Regions from separate parts of the Streptomyces sp. NBC_00523 genome, predicted to be linked through region 3. Evidence: riboswitches for the same ligand, from Rfam matches in the RefSeq annotation. Region 3 holds a riboswitch; each other region holds the start of a gene.
What was found. Region 3 has a riboswitch for cyclic di-AMP ahead of OHS17_RS29595 (M23 family metallopeptidase). Riboswitches for the same ligand answer to the same signal wherever they lie in the genome.
Positions count from the first base shown of each region.

Region 1: linked by a shared signal. The riboswitch ahead of OHS17_RS13115 (LysM peptidoglycan-binding domain-containing protein) and the one ahead of OHS17_RS29595 (M23 family metallopeptidase) in region 3 are both predicted to bind cyclic di-AMP.
Region 2: linked by a shared signal. The riboswitch ahead of OHS17_RS03905 (transglycosylase SLT domain-containing protein) and the one ahead of OHS17_RS29595 (M23 family metallopeptidase) in region 3 are both predicted to bind cyclic di-AMP.
Region 4: linked by a shared signal. The riboswitch ahead of OHS17_RS17575 (M23 family metallopeptidase) and the one ahead of OHS17_RS29595 (M23 family metallopeptidase) in region 3 are both predicted to bind cyclic di-AMP.

Region 1 covers NZ_CP107836.1:2,929,396-2,933,598, reverse strand. The annotation lists gene OHS17_RS13120 (transglycosylase family protein) at 180-1,253, shown strand; cyclic di-AMP (ydaO/yuaA leader) riboswitch at 1,539-1,706, shown strand; gene OHS17_RS13115 (LysM peptidoglycan-binding domain-containing protein) at 1,711-2,433, shown strand; gene eno (phosphopyruvate hydratase) at 2,741-4,021, shown strand; gene OHS17_RS13105 (FtsB family cell division protein) at 4,114-4,203, shown strand, end outside.
Region 2 covers NZ_CP107836.1:847,705-851,907, forward strand. The annotation lists gene OHS17_RS03900 (FG-GAP repeat protein) at 1-1,135, opposite strand, end outside; gene OHS17_RS03905 (transglycosylase SLT domain-containing protein) at 1,356-2,222, opposite strand; cyclic di-AMP (ydaO/yuaA leader) riboswitch at 2,226-2,410, opposite strand; partial or broken gene OHS17_RS03910 (SDR family oxidoreductase) at 2,846-3,217, shown strand; gene OHS17_RS03915 ((2,3-dihydroxybenzoyl)adenylate synthase) at 3,271-4,203, shown strand, end outside.
Region 3 covers NZ_CP107836.1:6,555,758-6,559,960, reverse strand. The annotation lists gene OHS17_RS29600 (SGNH/GDSL hydrolase family protein) at 1-795, opposite strand, end outside; gene OHS17_RS29595 (M23 family metallopeptidase) at 979-1,902, opposite strand; cyclic di-AMP (ydaO/yuaA leader) riboswitch at 1,906-2,065, opposite strand; gene OHS17_RS29590 (tyrosine-protein phosphatase) at 2,475-3,287, shown strand; gene OHS17_RS29585 (DUF6126 family protein) at 3,299-3,475, opposite strand; gene OHS17_RS29580 (helix-turn-helix domain-containing protein) at 3,518-4,126, opposite strand; gene OHS17_RS29575 (aspartate aminotransferase family protein) at 4,189-4,203, opposite strand, start outside.
Region 4 covers NZ_CP107836.1:3,887,473-3,891,675, reverse strand. The annotation lists gene OHS17_RS17580 (aldo/keto reductase) at 1-867, opposite strand, end outside; gene OHS17_RS17575 (M23 family metallopeptidase) at 1,054-2,223, opposite strand; cyclic di-AMP (ydaO/yuaA leader) riboswitch at 2,235-2,388, opposite strand; gene OHS17_RS17570 (PP2C family protein-serine/threonine phosphatase) at 2,600-3,763, opposite strand; tRNA gene OHS17_RS17565 (tRNA-Met) at 3,933-4,006, opposite strand.

The DNA of each region.
Region 1 (4,203 bases), 3.6 Mb from region 3:
TCCGGCGCTTCTCCGTGGCTGTGGAAAGGGGCATGCGCGGGCGGCTGAAAGTGACACTCTGTCAACCCTGTGACTTTCGCGTGATCTCTACTGCATCGACTTGTGACTCACGTTCGAGTTTCGCTAGGTTCACCGTTCGACTCACCAGTCGCTTGTCAGTCACACGGAAGGCATCTCCCATGGGCTCCGCGAACGGCAGACACCGCCGCCCTCGTCAGGCACCCGCCATCGTGGTCGCCGCAGGCGTCACCGGCTCGGCCATCGCCATCCCGCTGCTCGGCGCGGCAAGCGCACACGCCGCGGACACCGCGACCTGGGACCGGGTGGCCGACTGCGAGAGCGGCGGCATGTGGAGCGCCGACCTCGGCAACGGCTCCTACGGCGGTCTCCAGTTCACGCCGGAGCTGTGGAAGGCGTACGGCGGTGAGTCGTACGCCGAGCGCGCCGACCTCGCCAGCCGCTCGCAGCAGATTGCGGTGGCCGAGCGGGTCCTGGCCGCCAAGGGCCCCAAGGCGTGGCCGAGCTGCGCGGTGATCTCCGGGCTCACCAAGGCCGCGGGCAAGGCGGACGTGGACCCGGGCGACAAGGGCGAGGAGGACCCCGCCCGGGGCGCCGACTCGGGCCTCGACGCCGGTCTCGGCACCGACCCGGTGGACGACGCCTCCTCGGGCTCGTCGGCCACCGCCTCGGACGAGGCGTCCGACGCGGCCACCACGGGCAAGGAGGCCGGCAAGAGCTCCGGCAAGCACGCGGGCAGGAGCGCCGAGGAGAAGGCGGACGCCTCCGCCTCCCCGTCGGGCGACGCTTCGGCCGACCCGTCCGCCGACCCCTCCGGCACCCCGTCCGCCTCGGACGACCCGTCCACCACGCCCTCGGGCGACCCCTCCGCGGACCCCTCGGCCGGCGCGACGGACGACGCGCGGGCGAAGGGCGGCAAGCACCGGGGCGCCCCGGCCGCCGACGACGCCACCGGGACGGCCGACGGGCGCGACACGGGCCGCCACGCCTCGCGGGGCGACGGCGACGCGCGCGACAGTGCCACGGGGCCGGCTGGCGGCACGTACACCGTGCGGCCGGGCGACAACCTCTGGGCGATCGCCGACGCGCAGGACCTGCCCGGCGGCTGGCCCGAGCTGTACGAGGCGAACAGGGCCGAGGTGGGCTCCGACCCGGACCTCATCCTGCCCGGCCAGAACCTCGATCTGGGCCTGGGTGACCTGGCCCCGGACCAGGTCGCCGAGAGCGCCGGATGAGCCGTTAGAGCCCCCTGCGCTTTGGGTGGTTTAAGAGGCCCATGTCCCACTTTTGACCGAGTGAGACATGGGTCTCTTTGCGTGAACTCACGCCCCTTGTCCGGGAGGTCCCGCCGCATCCGTTCCGACCTGCACAAATGAGGGTTCATCGGATGCTCTTACGGGATGATTATCCGGTATGTCCTTCTTTGAATATGACCGGTGGGTGTGATTACGGTCAGAACCGCTCGCACCGCGGGCCCCGTCGACCGTCACGCCGAATCCTGCCGTCGGTCGGAGGGAACAGACGCGAAAGCGCCGTAGGCAGGAGCGGGGGACCCAGGTAGGCGCTGGGCCCGGTCGTCGGGAGACGGGCGGGGCCGGCTAGGGGTGAAGTCGCGCCAGGAGCGCGGCCGGGCAACTCACTTGGCCCGAACCCGACAGCTCACCTCGCAGGCGTCGGTGAGGAGAAGACTCGATGCTGCTCAACCGCAAGGGCAACAAGCACCGCCGCCCCTCCAAGGCCGTCCGTGTCGCGACGCTCGCCGGTGTCGCCGGTGCCGCCGTCGCCGTGCCGCTGATGGGCGCGACCAACGCCTCCGCCGCCTCCGTCGCCACGTGGGACGCCGTCGCCCAGTGCGAGTCCGGCGGCAACTGGTCGATCAACACCGGCAACGGCTACTACGGCGGCCTGCAGTTCTCCCAGTCCAGCTGGGCCGCCGCCGGCGGTACGCAGTACGCGCCCCGCGCCGACCTGGCCACCAAGGCCCAGCAGATCGCCACCGCCGAGAAGCTCCTCGACCTGCAGGGCCCGGGCGCCTGGTCCTGCGCCGGTGCCGGCAACCTGACCAACGACGGTGTCGACCCGGGCGTCGACACCGGCTCCGGTGCCGCGAAGCAGGAGGCCCCCAAGCAGGAGGCCGCCCCGAAGAAGGCCGAGCGCACGGAGGCCCCGGCCACCAACCGCTCCGACCGCTCGGACGCCCCGAAGGCCGCGAAGAAGACGGTCACCACCCCCACCGGCAAGAAGGTCGCCAAGGGTGACGGCGAGTACAAGGTCGTCTCCGGTGACACGCTGAGCAAGATCGCCGCCGAGCACCACGTCAAGGGCGGCTGGGAGCGGCTGTTCAAGCTGAACAAGGACATCGTCCAGGACGCCGACCTGATCTACCCGGGTCAGCAGCTCCACCTGACGAAGTAACGAAGCAACCGCGATCCCTCCTCGCTGATCGCTCAGGCCGCCCCGGCCCGGCACGCACTCTCCCCCCGTGTGTTGCCGGGCCGGGGCACGCCGCATTGAGGCCGCCGGGCACCCGTGAGCGTTCAACTGTTGTAGTTACCAGTCAGTAGTTATCCGGCCTTTCGCTCCGGTATGCCCGCCCTTGGGTCCTTTTTCGTCCCAGGGGACGGGCGGTCGGCCGACGCCGACGGCCGGGCCGGTTAGGCTCTTGTCGCAAGGCCAAAGTGACCCTGCACAATCAGCGTCATATCCCAGAAGGAGATGCCTCGTGCCGTCCATCGACGTCGTCGTAGCCCGGGAAATCCTCGACTCCCGGGGCAACCCCACGGTCGAGGTCGAGGTCGGCCTCGACGACGGCAGCACCGGTCGTGCTGCTGTTCCGTCCGGCGCCTCCACCGGCGCGTTCGAGGCCATTGAGCTTCGCGACGGCGACCCCAACCGCTACCAGGGCAAGGGCGTCGAGAAGGCCGTCCTCGCCGTGATCGAGCAGATCGGCCCGGAGCTCGTCGGCTACGACGCCACCGAGCAGCGCCTCATCGACCAGGCGATGTTCGACCTGGACGCCACGGAGAACAAGGGCTCGCTCGGCGCCAACGCCATCCTCGGCGTCTCCCTCGCCGTCGCCCACGCCGCCTCCGAGGCCAGCGACCTCCCGCTGTTCCGCTACCTCGGCGGCCCGAACGCGCACCTGCTGCCCGTTCCGATGATGAACATCCTGAACGGCGGCTCGCACGCCGACTCCAACGTGGACATCCAGGAGTTCATGATCGCGCCGATCGGCGCCGAGTCGTTCTCCGAGGCCCTGCGCTGGGGCGCCGAGGTCTACCACACGCTGAAGAAGGTCCTGAAGACCAAGGGCCTGTCCACCGGCCTCGGCGACGAGGGCGGCTTCGCGCCGAACCTGGAGTCCAACCGCGCCGCCCTCGACCTCATCATCGAGGCCATCAAGGAGGCCGGTTACGCCCCGGGCAAGGACATCGCGCTCGCGCTCGACGTCGCCGCGTCCGAGTTCTACAAGGACGGCTCGTACGAGTTCGAGGGCAAGTCCCGCTCGGCCGCCGAGATGACCGAGTACTACGAGGAGCTCGTCTCCGCGTACCCGCTGGTCTCCATCGAGGACCCGCTGTACGAGGACGACTGGGCGGGCTGGAAGGTCATCACCGACAAGCTGGGCGCCAAGGTCCAGATCGTCGGCGACGACCTCTTCGTCACCAACCCGGAGCGCCTGGCCCGCGGCATCGAGGAGGGCTCCGCCAACGCCCTGCTCGTCAAGGTCAACCAGATCGGTTCGCTGACCGAGACCCTGGACGCCGTCGAGCTGGCCCAGCGCAACGGCTTCAAGTGCATGATGTCGCACCGCTCCGGCGAGACCGAGGACGTCACCATCGCCGACCTCGCCGTCGCCGTGAACTGCGGTCAGATCAAGACCGGCGCCCCGGCCCGCTCGGACCGCGTCGCCAAGTACAACCAGCTGCTGCGCATCGAGGAGATCCTCGACGACGCCGCGGTGTACGCGGGCCGCTCGGCGTTCCCGCGCTTCAAGGGCTGACGCCCCTCGCGGGTACCCCCCGCCTCCGTCCGTCCCCGCGCCCGGTCACGTACCGTGTGCGGGGACGGACGTCGTAATGGGGAGGCGGGAACATGGCCGTGAAGGACAGGGACCGGTTCTCCACCGCGACCCGGCTGCGGCTGCTCGGTGAGCAGACCGCCGCCCGCGTCTACCGGTCCCAG
Region 2 (4,203 bases), 5.7 Mb from region 3:
AACCGTCGCCGTCGGTGTCGGCCACCGACAGATCGCTGCCCCAGCGGTCGCCCTCTTCGGAGACCCCGGGGACGCCCGGGGAGTCCTGCGTCCACCAGACGGGCTCGGTGCCGGGCCCGGCGGCGCCGACGACCGGGCCGTCACCGGCGCTGCCGTAGTAGACGCCGACCACGCCGCCGTCCGGGGAGCCCCCGCTGGTGGCGTCTGGGCGGCGCGGCGTCCCCGTGACGAGGTCGTCGTAGCCGTCGTTGTTGATGTCACCGGAGGCGACGGCGGGGCCGCCGCGCAGGGAGCGCTCGAAGCGGAGCCCCTGGACCTGGCCGGAGAAGTAGGCGGACCAGCCCTCTCCGTGGTTCGGGCCGGCGGCCGTCCCGGAGACGACGAGGTCGGCGAGGCCGTTGCCGTCGTAGTCGCCCGTGGTCAGCGACTTCGGGTCGATCTCGTGTCCGGGTTCGGCCGGGATCACGTTCTCGCGCTGGGCGGGGGCGAGGGGCGCGGCGTCGGCGTCCTTCTTCAGCAGGGCGGGTTCGTAGCGGAAGAGCATGAGGTCGAACAGGTCGGTCACGGCCAGCTCGTCGCCGGGGACGTCGGGGCTGAAGTGGGCGGCCGCGAGGGCGCTGCCGAATCGCGCCCAGGCGGTGGGCTCGCCGGCCTGGAGCCAGTCGCTGTCCGTGCCGGTGAGGCCCTGCGGGGACCCCCAGAGCACGACGGCGCCGCCCGCGTCCGCCAAGGGCTCGATGTCCTCGCCCGGGACGCCGATGATCGCGTCGTCGTAGCCGTCGCCGTTCAGGTCGCCGGTGGCCACGGACTGGCCGAAGGCGTCGCCCGCCTCGGCGGCGCCGCGCACCCCGGCGGTGTTCTGGCTGAAGACGGCGGACGGGCTGGTGCCGAGGCCGCTGCGGGAGCCGTACTGGACGGTGACGAAGCCGGCGCCGGGCTTGCTGTCGATCGTGGCGCCCGAGGCGCCGATGAGCACGTCCTCGTAGCCGTCGCCGTTGAAGTCGGTGTTGCGGTCCTTCGCCTGGACGGCGCCGGGCGCGGACGGACCGGCGTAGGCGGAGGGCGCGGCGATGGCCGCGCCCGTCAGCAGGAGGATCGAGGCCGCGAGAACGGCGGCCGAACGGTACGTACGCACAGGTGGCTCCTTGGATCAAGGATGGCCGGGCGACTCCGGGGGGTGCCGGGAAGAGCCCGCTGTCTTCCCGGACGCCGTGTTCGACACCGCTTGTGCCACAAGGGTTGTACGGCTTTTCCGCGACAAGAGCGTGACGGCATGCGAAAGGGGCGGGAAGAAGCGCTTCCGCTTCTTCCCGCCCCTGTTCACGGCCCTGCCCCGAGCGCGGGGCCGGTTTCGGTCAGTACGCGCCGAAGACGTTGTCCATCGAGCCGTACGTGGCGGCGGCGTAGTTGCACGCGGCCGTGATGTTGGCGACCGGGTCGTAGATGTCCGTCGACGTACCGGGCACGTGGTAGGCGTCGAAGGTGGGCTGGATCACCTGGAGCAGGCCCTTGGAGGGGGTGCCGTTGACGGCGTTGATGTCCCAGTTGTTGATCGCCATCGGGTTGCCCGAGGACTCCCGCATGATGTTGCGGTAGATGCCGTCGTAGCTGCCGGGGATGCCCTGCTGCCCCATGATGGCGAGGGATTCCTTGATCCAGCCGTCGAGGTCGTCGGTGTACGCGACGGCCGCCTGGGTCTCGGCGGGCTTCTCGGCGGCGACCGGGACGGCGGTGCGCTCGGAACGGTCGGCGCGGTCGGCGCTCTCGGTCCGGGGGGCCGTGTCGCCGTTCTTCTCGGCGCTCTCCGCCTTGAATGCGCTCTTCTCGGCGGCCTTCGGGGCAGCGGCCTCGGACTTGGCGCCGATGGTGAGCTTCAGGCCCGGGTGAATGAGGTCGGGGTTGCCGCCGACCGCACCGCGGTTGTCCTTGTAGAGCCGCTCCCAGCCACCGCTGAGGGAATGGCCCTGGGCGATCTTGTAAAGCGAATCGCCGGACACCACGGAATAGGTGGTGGGCGCGGCCTTGCGCGCGGCAATTTCCTTGCCGGCGACGGAAGTCGGGGCCGCGGCCTTTTCGGCGACGACGGTCTTGGCGGGGGCGGCGGAAGCCGATCCGGCCGTGATCAGGGGGAGTGCGAGAACGGCTCCGCCCGCGCTGACGGCGATGAAACCGCGGGTCAGGGACGCGGACTTGGCACGACGGTGCTTACCCGGGATGGGCATGGGGTATTTCCTCTCCGTCGCCTACGAGGTGAGCTGTCGGGTTCGGACTGGAGATGTCCGGTCGCGCATGGCGACTTCACCCCTAGCCGCTCCGGATTCCGGACCGGCGGCAAACCTGGGTCCCCCGCTCCTGCCGTACGTGAGTGGTCGGGTTCCCGGACGGCGGCAGGATTCGGCGTTCCATCCGGATTGATGACGGGACCGTAAGCGAGAAACGACGGCCGGAACAAGCCCGGAATTGCTGATCACAATTGTTTTGCAAGATCAATCAAAGGAAATGCTCATGATCGCCCGCGCCGGGGGAAGTCAAATTTCTTGGCACGACTGGGAACCGGGAGATCGGATTGCGCGTCAGAAACGGCCGACGTGACGCTGCCCACTGAAGCCGGAATGGGGGCGTTCGCCCGTTTTGGTCGCATCTGACCGCATCAAAACCACTCCGAACGCCCGCAATTGGCATTTTGCTCATACACGAGCAAAAGGGACACAGGGTGGCTCGCGACCGGGCGGAATCACCGGTTCCGGCCCTCCGTTCGCGTGATCACTCTATGGTTAGGCTTACCTAAGTGTTGCCGCCCCTGTTCACCGTCCTAGGGCCTGTCGTCAAACTGCCGTCGCCCGCCAACGCCGCCGGCATCCCCCGTACGACCATGGCGGCGTACGCCGCGTCCAAGGCCGCCTCCGTCATGTTCACCAAGTGCCTCGGCCTGGAACCGGCCCCCCTGGGCGTCCGCTGCAACACCGTCTCGCCCGGCTCCACGCTCACCGACATGCAGCGCGGGATGTGGCCGGCCGGTGAGGCGCACGACGACGGGCCCGCCGCGCAGCGCGTCATCGCCGGGGACCTGGCGAGCTACCGCACGGGCATCCCGCTGGGCCGGATCGCCGAGCCGTCCGACATCGCCGAGGCGGTCGCCTTCCTCGTGTCCGACCGGGCCCGCCACATCACCCTGCACGACCTGTACGTCGACGGCGGCGCCACCCTGCGCGCCTGACCCGTCCGCCCGGCGCCCCCGCAAGCGGCTCCTCCCCCTGGAGACCTGAAACGATGACTGCCTCTCCGTACGACGACGCCCCGGCCTGGCCCGCAGAGTTCGCCGCCCGCTACCGCGCGGCCGGCCACTGGCGTGGCGAGACCTTCACGAGCATGCTGCGCGAACGGGCCGAGGCCCACGGCGACCGCGTCGCGCTGGTCGACCCCGCGCCCGAGCGCCGCGCCTGGGCGTACCGGGAGCTGGACGAGCGCGCGGCCCGGCTGGCGGCCGGCTTCCGGGCACGCGGGATAGCCAAGGGCGACCGGGTCGTCGTCCAGCTGCCCAACATCGCCGAGTTCGCCGAGGTCGTCTTCGCCCTCCTCCGGATCGGCGCGCTCCCCGTCTACGCGCTGCCCGCCCACCGCGAGACGGAGATCCCGGGCGAGCACACCGCCCTGTCCGACGTGCCGTGCGACGCGTCCGGGGAGCCCGAGGACGGGCCCGAGCCGCACGACCTGGCCTTCCTCCAGCTGTCCGGCGGCACCACGGGGGTGCCCAAGCTCATCCCCCGTACGCACGACGACTACATCTACTCGCTGCGCGGCTCCAACGAGATCTGCGGCGTCGGCGCGGACACCCGCTTCCTCGTGATCCTGGCCGCCGCGCACAACTTCCCGATGAGCTCGCCCGGCTGGCTCGGCACGCTGTACGCGGGCGGCACCGTCGTCCTGTGCCCGCGCCCCGACCCGGCCACGGCGTTCCCGGTCATCGAACGGGAGCGCGTCACCATGACCGGCATGGTGCCGCCGCTCGCCCTGGTGTGGACGGACGCGGCCGCTTCGGCGGAGCAGGACCTGTCGAGCTTCGAACTGGTCCTCGTCGGCGGCGCCAAATACAGCGAGACGGCCGCCCGGCGCCTCGAACCGGCGCTCGGCTGCCGGCTGATGCAGGTCTTCGGCATGGCCGAGGGCCTCGTCAACTACACCCGGCTGGACGACGACCACGAG
Region 3 (4,203 bases):
CTCGACGTGGTCCCCGGACGACTCGCCGCGCAGCCGCCGCCCGATCCACGGGACGAGGTATTCGCGCGCCCAGTGGATGTCGTCGCGGCGGATCTCCAGCGTGCCGCGCGGGGGCTGCGGCGGCCACGGCTGGTCCGGGTCGGCCGGCACGTCGAGTCCGAGGACCTGGGCGGCGCGGAGCGCGACCCGGGTGTGTCCCTCGGGCGACAGGTGGAGCCGGTCGCCGTCCCAGGCGCGCCGGTCCTGCACGGAGCGCAGCGACCACAGGTCGAGGACCGGGCAGTCGTAGCGGTCGGCGATGGCCCGGACGTGGGCGGTGTAGGTGGCGATCTTGCCGCGCAGATGGCGCAGCACGGGGACGCCACGGGTGTCGAAGCCGGTGGTGATCATGACGGTGCCGACCGACCGCGTGAGGTCGGCGACGGCCCGCTCGAAGCGTTCGGCCACGTCGTCCGGGTCGGTGCCCGGCCGGATGATGTCGTTGCCTCCGGCGCAGAAGCTCACCAGATCGGGGGCGAGTTCCTTGGCCCGGGGCACCTGCTCCTCGACTATCTGGTCGAGGAGGCGTCCTCGTACGGCGAGATTGGCGTAGCGGAAGTCCCCGGTCGCCGGGCCGGGCTCCGGGAGCCGGTCCGCGAGGAGTACCGCGAGCCGGTCGGCCCAGCCGACGAACGTTCCGTCCGGGCCGGGGTCGCCGACTCCCTCGGTGAAGCTGTCGCCAATCGCCGCGTACGACCCGATGGCGCCCTGTCGGTCGATGGCGCCCTGTTGAAGGTTGTTCGAATCGTCTGCCACAACCGCATATCCTGCACCCCGGAATGTGACCTACGCGACCGTAATAAGGGGTTGACGGGTGGTGAGATAAACCACCCGGTCAGTTTTCGGTAAAGGGGGAATAAGCAGAGGGACGACGCACCGCCGTGCGCCGTCCCTCTGTGTCGTTCAGCGACCCGGATCACCGGGCCCGTACTGCCTGGATCAGACGTTGATCCCGTGCGACGCCAGGTAGGCGATCGGGTCGATGTCCGATCCGTACTCCGGGCCGGTGCGGACCTCGAAGTGGAGGTGCGGGCCGGTGGCGTTGCCGGTGGAGCCGGAGAGGCCGACCTGCTGGCCCGCGGTCACGGTCTGGCCCGCCGAGACGGAGAGCGAGGACATGTGGCCGTACTGGGAGTAGTGGCCGTCGGCGTGCTTGATGACGACCTGGTTGCCGTAGGCGCCGCCCCAGCCGGCGGTGACGACGGTGCCGGAGGTGATGGCCTTCACGCTGGTGCCGGTGGAGACGGGGAAGTCGATGCCGGTGTGGCTGCCGCTGGACCAGTTGGCGCCGGAGGCGCGGTACGCGGTGGTGTGGTTGCCCGGGACCGGGTGGACGTAGCCGGAGGCGTCGTCCTGGGAGGCGGGGGCCTCGGTCTTGGTCTCGGTCTGTGCCTCGGTCTTGGTCTCGACCTTGGGCGCGGCCTTCGTCTCGGCCTTGGGCGCGGCGGCCTTGGGCGCGGCCTTGGCGGGGGCCTCGGACGTGGTGGCGGCGGGGGCCGCCTTGGCGCCGAGGGTCAGCTTCATGCCCGGGAAGATCAGGCTCGGGTTCTCGCCGACGACCTCGCGGTTGTCCTGGTACAGCTTGTGCCAGCCGCCCTTGAGGTGGTGCTGGGCCGCGATCTTCGACAGGTAGTCGCCGGAGACGACGGAGTACGTGGTGGTGCCGGCGCTCTTCGCGGGCTTGGCCGGGGCGGTGTGCGCGGCGACCGACTTCGAGGTGGCCGGGGCGGACTGCTCCGCGGCGTGGGCACCGGTGGCGCCGAGCAGCGGAAGCGCGATGACGGCTCCGCCGGCGCTCGCGGCGACGACGCCACGGGCGATGGTGCTGGACTTGGGACGGCGGTGCTTACCCGAGTTGGGCATGAAGAATTTCCTCTCCGGCGCCTGCGAGGTGAGCTGTCGGGTTCGGGCTGGAGATGCCCGGCCGCGCCTGGCGCGACTTCACCCCTAGCCGTCCGGTCGTCCCGGTCGGCGGCTTACCTGGTTCCCCCGCTCCTGCCACACGGTGAGTGGGTGCGAATTCCGGACGGCGGCAGGATTGGGCGTTCCATCCGGATGGCATGGAACGTAAGCGAGCCGGGACGACGGAAACAAGCCACGGATTCGGCACCGGATTCCGCACCGGAATTGCGGCGCGGAATTCCGGTCACACTCCGTGGATTACGGATCTTGCCTTTCCGCGCGGCGCGGGGAGTACCCAGCCGGGGCGTCACCACACACCGTCACGGATATGATCCCGCTCACGAACGGGTGATCATCTCCCGCGCAACCAGGGCAAGTTCTACATAATCCGGCAATACGGACATGTCATGGCCATCGTCCACCCCGACGGCGGAGCGGGCGGCCGAGATGATTGCCCCAGGAACCGATGTCGTATCGTCGCGGACGTGGGCCCGTCGGCGACACGCGCCGGGGCAGAGCCTCCAGGAGTGACCGTGACGCAGCAGCTGCCGCAGACCCCGCCGACGGAGCCCGTTCTCACCGGTGTCCGCAACTTCCGCGACGTAGGCGGTCTGCCCACCGCGGACGGCCGCCGGGTGCGCCACGGCAGGCTCTACCGCAGCGGTCACCTGGCGCACGCCACGGTCGAGGACGCGGCCTTCCTCGGCGGGCTCGGCCTGCACACCGTCTTCGACTTCCGCAACGCGGCCGACCACAAGCTGGACGGCCTGGACATCGAGCTGCCGGGCGTACGGAACGTGAGCATCCCGCTCAGCGACCCGGCGGACGGCGCCGAGTTCTGGCGCATGGTGCGCGACGGCAACATCGCGGAGCTGCGCTCGATCCTGGCCGACGGCAAGGGGACCAGCCGCATGGTCGCCTCGTACCGCTCGATCATCCTGGAGCGCACCGCCGAGCACAGCCGGGTGCTGCACGCCCTGGCCGAGGACAGCGTCCCCGCCCTGATGCACTGCGCGGCCGGCAAGGACCGGGCCGGGCTCTCGATCGCGGTGACGCTGCTGGCGGTGGGCGTCGGGCGGGAGACCATCGAGGCCGACTACCTCAAGTCGAACGACGCGCACCGCCGCTACCGCATCCGGCGCAGCGACACCTCGGCGACCGGGATGTCCCCCGAGGTGCTGGAGCTGCTCAACCCGCTCTTCGGTGCCCAGCCCGACTACCTCGCCGCGGCCTTCGCCGCGATCGACGAGACCTGGGGCGGCACCGACCGCTATCTCACCGACGGGCTGAAGCTCACGCCCGCCACCCGTGAGCGGCTGCGCGAACGGCTCCTCGACGAGAGCTGAGGCGGCCCGGCCTACTGGTTGTGCATGCCGACCGCGAAGAGCAGATACAGGAACGCGGCGATGACGTGCCCGGCCACGAGGTAGGCGAAGAGCCGGATGACGAGCCCGCGCGGCATCTTCTTCTCCTGGCTGTCGGCGCCGGGGCGCGGGGCCGGAGTGAGCGGGTCGTAGTGCTCTGAATCGGACATGACTGGCCTCTCTGGCTGCCGGGGTCCGGCGGCCGATACGTCTCAGGCGCGGTGGACCCGGCCGCCGAGGCACAGGTCGGCGGCGGGGCTCTGCAGCAGGGTGTGGACGAAGAGCAGCTCGGCGCCCTCGGGTTCGGGGGCCGCGATCCGGTGCGGGGTGAGGGAGTCGAAGTGCGCGCCGTCGCCGGGCGCGAGGTCGTGCACCGTCTCGCCGAGCGTCACCCGGAGGCGGCCGGTCAGGACGTACAGCCACTCCTCGCCGGGGTGGACGCGGACCAGGTCGCCCTGGGCGCCGTACGGGACGCGGACGCGCAGCGCCTGCATGGCCCGGCCGGAGCCGCCGGCCTGCTGGTACAGCCAGCCGTCGGCGGCCGCGCCCTCGAACGGGCGGCCGCGAACGATGGCGTCCCGCTCCGGGGGCGTCTCGCCGAGGAGCTCGGAGACCGTCGTACCGTAGATCCTGGCCAGCTGGAGCAGCATCGGCAGCGAGGGCTGGCGCCGGGCCGTTTCGAGCCGGGAGAGGTGGGCGGGCGAGAGCCCGGCCCGCTGGGCCGCGGTCTCCAGGGTGAGACCACGGCCTCGGCGCAGATCGCGCAGGCGTGGCGCGACACCGGGCAGCTCATCGGCTGCCAGGTCGTCCGGAGGATTCATGCCTCCATTGGGCCAAAGACTTTCCCCTGAGGCAAATTTCTTGCCTCAGGGGCAAAAACGTCTCAGCGGTTGGCGAC
Region 4 (4,203 bases), 2.7 Mb from region 3:
CTGGTCGACCGTGCGGGCGGAGGCGATCGGCGCGGCGACCGTCGGGCGGGACGCGAGCCAGGCCAGGGCCACCGTCGCGATCTCGGCGTCCCGGTCCCGCGCCACCGTGTCGAGCGCGGCGAGCACCCGCTGTCCGCGCTCCGACTCCAGGTGACCGGCCGCGCTCCCGGCGCGGGCGCTGTCCACAGCAGTCCCCGGGCGGTACTTGCCGGTGAGGAAGCCGGCGGCCAGCGCGTAGTACGGGACGGCCGCGAGCCCGGCGTCGGCGGCGGTGTCCTGGAGCTCGCCCTCGTAGGTGTCCCGGGACACGAGGTTGTAGTGCGGCTGGAGCGCCACATAGCGGGCCAGGCCCTCGCGTTCGGAGAACTCCAGCGAGGCGCGCAGCCGCGCGGCGCTGATGTTGGAGGCGGCGATCTCGCGGACCTTGCCCTCCTTCACCAGCTCGTCGAGGGCCGTGATGATCTCCTCGACCGGGACCGTCTCGTCATCGAAGTGTGTGTAGTACAGGTCGATGTGGTCCGTGCCGAGGCGGCGCAGCGACTCCTCGGCGGCCGACTTGATCGTGGGCGCCGAGAGGCCCTTGTAGCCGGGCAGCGCACCGACCTTGGTGGCCACCACGACGTCGGACCGGTTGCCGCGCGACGCGAGCCACTTGCCGATGACCGTCTCCGACTCGCCGCCCTCGTTGCCGGGCACCCAGTGCGAGTAGGCGTCGGCGGTGTCCACGAAGTTGCCGCCTGCCGCCGCGTACGCGTCGAGGACGGCGAAGGACTGGGTCTCGTCAGCGGTCCAGCCGAAGACGTTTCCACCGAGGCAGAGCGGGAAGACCTGGAGGCCCGACGGGCCGAGATTGCGCAGTGAAGTCATAGGTGGAACAACAGCTTCCGGGCTATCCGCTATTCCGTGCCATCTACATCCGGCAGGCTGCTCCCTGCGGAGGCTGCCGCTGTACGCGAACCGGCAGCCCTGACGTCGGGGGGGGGTGTGCGTCAGGGCTGCCGGGGTTCGGAAGGCCGCGTGCGGGGAAGGGCCGGGGTGCCGGAGGAGGAGTCCTCAGACCGTCAGGCCGCGGGCGCGCAGCCAGGCCATCGGGTCGATGCCGGTGCCGTCCGGGGTGTGGACCTCCAGGTGGAGGTGCGGGCCGGTCACGTTGCCGGTCGCGCCGACGCGGCCGATGGTGTCGCCGGTGGTGACCTTCTGGCCGACCGTGACGCCGATCGAGGACTGGTGGCAGAACCACAGCTCGGTGCCGTCCTCCAGCTCCAGCACCGTGCGGTAGCCGTAGGCGCCGGACCAGCCGGCCGACTTGATGGTGCCGGTGTGGATGGCCTTGATCGGGGTGCCGGTCGGGGCCGCGAAGTCGAGGCCCGTGTGGTAGCCGGAGGACCACATGGAGCCGGCCTCGCCGAACGTCGAGGTGATCGTGTACGAGGAGGTGGGGATGGCGTAGCTGGCGGCGAGCTTGGCCAGGCGCAGCGCCTCGGCCTTCTTCTTCGCCTCCTCCTCCGCCTTCTTCTTCTCAGCGGCGGCCTTGGCCTCGGCCTCGTCCTGCTGCTTCTTCGCCTCGGCGGCCGCCTTCTCGGCAGCGGCCTTCTCCTCGGCCGCCTTCGCCTCGGCGTCGGCGGCGCCCTGCTGCTGTTCGGCCTGCTGGAGGATGCGGGCGCGCAGCGCCTCACCGGCGTCCGTGGTGCCCTGCTCGGCCTCGGCGGTCGTGATGCCGGCGGTCGTCAGCGGGGCGGCGGCGGTGGCGGTCGCGGGGGTTTCGGCCTCGCTCTCACCGGAAAAGAACGCGCCCACGCCGGGAAGGGACTTGGCGTCGGGGAGATTGCCCGTGATGGAATCGGGAAGAGAGATGGAGACCGGCGGCTTGCTCTGCGCGGTGGCCATGCCTCCCGCACCGACGGCCGCGATGACACCGACGCCGAGGACGGTGGAGCTACGGGCCAGACCATTGCGCTGCTTGGCGACACGGTGCTTGCCGCGGACGGGGCGGACGGACTCCTCGGTGGGGTTCCATTCCTCCCAGGTCCGCTCGGAGTCGGCGTCGTCGGCGCGGAAGCCGCTGCCGTAACCGGCGCCGGTGGCAAAGCCATTGCCCCGGTCGGTCGCGTAGTCGCCGCCCTGTTCCGGGATGTAAGCGGTGCCGGGGCCGGACGCAAAGTCGGCGCCGTACTCGGGCACGAACCGGGAAGGTGATTCGGGGGCAGGCTTGTTGGACGCCACGCGGGCGCGCTCCTTTCCTTCCTTCTCGCCTACCGGGTTAGCTGACGGGTTCGGAGCAGGAAGGTCTCCTACGGGTTCCTCCGCCTCTTGTGAAGACGAAGATGCCCGATTCACCCCATGTAGGTGGTTCCCCGGTTCCCTTGCGGAATTCGGCGCACGCGCGCGGCGCCGTCCCTGACGACGGCTGGGACAACCGCGCTGCGTTATCGAACGTTAATAGACAGACGGGTCCGATTCCAAGCTGTTCCCACTGATCGTTCACGCGCCCGGCCTGGACTTTACGGGACACAACCGGGTGGAATCGGGCGAGTTGATCGACGCTCAGCCACTACGCGTTTTCTGACGTTGCGTCAAATGTTATGCGGAGCGACGCTCCTCAGTCACGCAGCGTGGTACCCCCCTTGATGATCTTCACCGTCCTGCGCCGGTCGGGCTGTCCCTTGGCCGGCCGGGCCACCGCGAGCAGCGCCATGTCGTCGGTCGACTCGCCCCCCGTATGCAGCCGTACGTCGTCGGTCAGCGCGGACAGCAGCTCCTCGGGACCCGGGAAGAGCCGCCCGCGCAGCCGTTCCGCCGGGTCGTAGAAGACACCCTCGGCGTCACGGGCCTCCGACAGGCCGTCCGTGTAGAACAGCAGCGTCCCGCCGGGCGGCAGCTCCCACTCGTCCGAGCGGTCCGGCCGCACCCCCAGGTCCATGCCCAGCGGCAGCGCGGGCTCCGTGGGCGTCAGCGCCTCCACCGCCCCGTCCCCGCGCAGCAGCAGCGGCTCGGGGTGGCCCCGGTTCACGATCCGCACGAACTGTCCGCCCGGCCGGATCTCTGCGAGCGCGGCGGTCACGAACTCCTCGAACTCATCGAAGCCGCCACCCCGCGTCGACTCACGCGCCAGCGCCCGCTCCAGCCGCTGCGCCACGCCCTCCAGCGACTTCTCGTGCTCCGCCGCCTCGCGGAACGCCCCGATCACCACCGCCACCGCGCCGACCGCCTCCAGCCCCTTCCCGCGTACGTCCCCCAGCACGAGCCGTACGCCGTACGGAGTGTCGGCGGCCGCGAAGAGGTCGCCCCCGACGAACTCGTCCGCCTGCGCCGCCTCGTACCGCGCGGCCACCTGGAGTCCGCCGATCCGCTCCGGCGGGACGGGGAGCACGGCTCGCATGGCCGTCTCGGCGATGATCCGGGCGGACGCCAGCTGCTCGCTGCCGCGCCGCACGACCCGGTTGATCACACACGCCTGGACGGCGACCGTGAGCACGGTGAGCATCTCGATGAACGAGACCACCTCGACCAGGTCGCCGGTGTAGAGCCGGATGCCCGCGACGGCGAGCACTGCGGCGATCCCGATCCGGATCGTGGTGCCCAGACCGAAGAAGGGCGCGGCGATCAGCGGGGCGGCCGCGAAGATCGGGACGGCCGTGAAGGAGGGCGGCGTGAAGAGGTCGAACACCACCCCGATGACGATCATCGTCACCGGCAGCACCCGGACGAACCGGCGGCTGCCCGCGCCGTCGGGCCCGCGCCACCGTCGCTCCCACTTCCTCACCTGCGGTCTCCTGCCCGGTGCGGCCACGGCCGGTACCGCGCACCTCCCCCAGCCTCGCGCCCGCCCGGCCACCGGGCGAGTCCTCGGCCGCCGAAGGGGCGACAACGCGTATGCGCCGACAACGCATCAGGCCCGGCACGCTGCATGCGTGCCGGGCCTGATCCTTCAGTAGCGGGGACAGGATTTGAACCTGCGACCTCTGGGTTATGAGCCCAGCGAGCTACCGAGCTGCTCCACCCCGCGTCGGTGAACCCAACTCTACGGCATCTTCGGAGCTCTCATGACCACCACCCGTCCCGCGCACCCCGTGCGCACCGGCGGCGCGGACCACGGCCGCCCTTGACCCGAACCCCAAAGTGCCGAAAACGAGAAGGTGTTGCGAGGAACATGTGTTCTGACGCAAGGTATCTGCTGCACCCCCCGGCTCGGTGGGCTGCCCG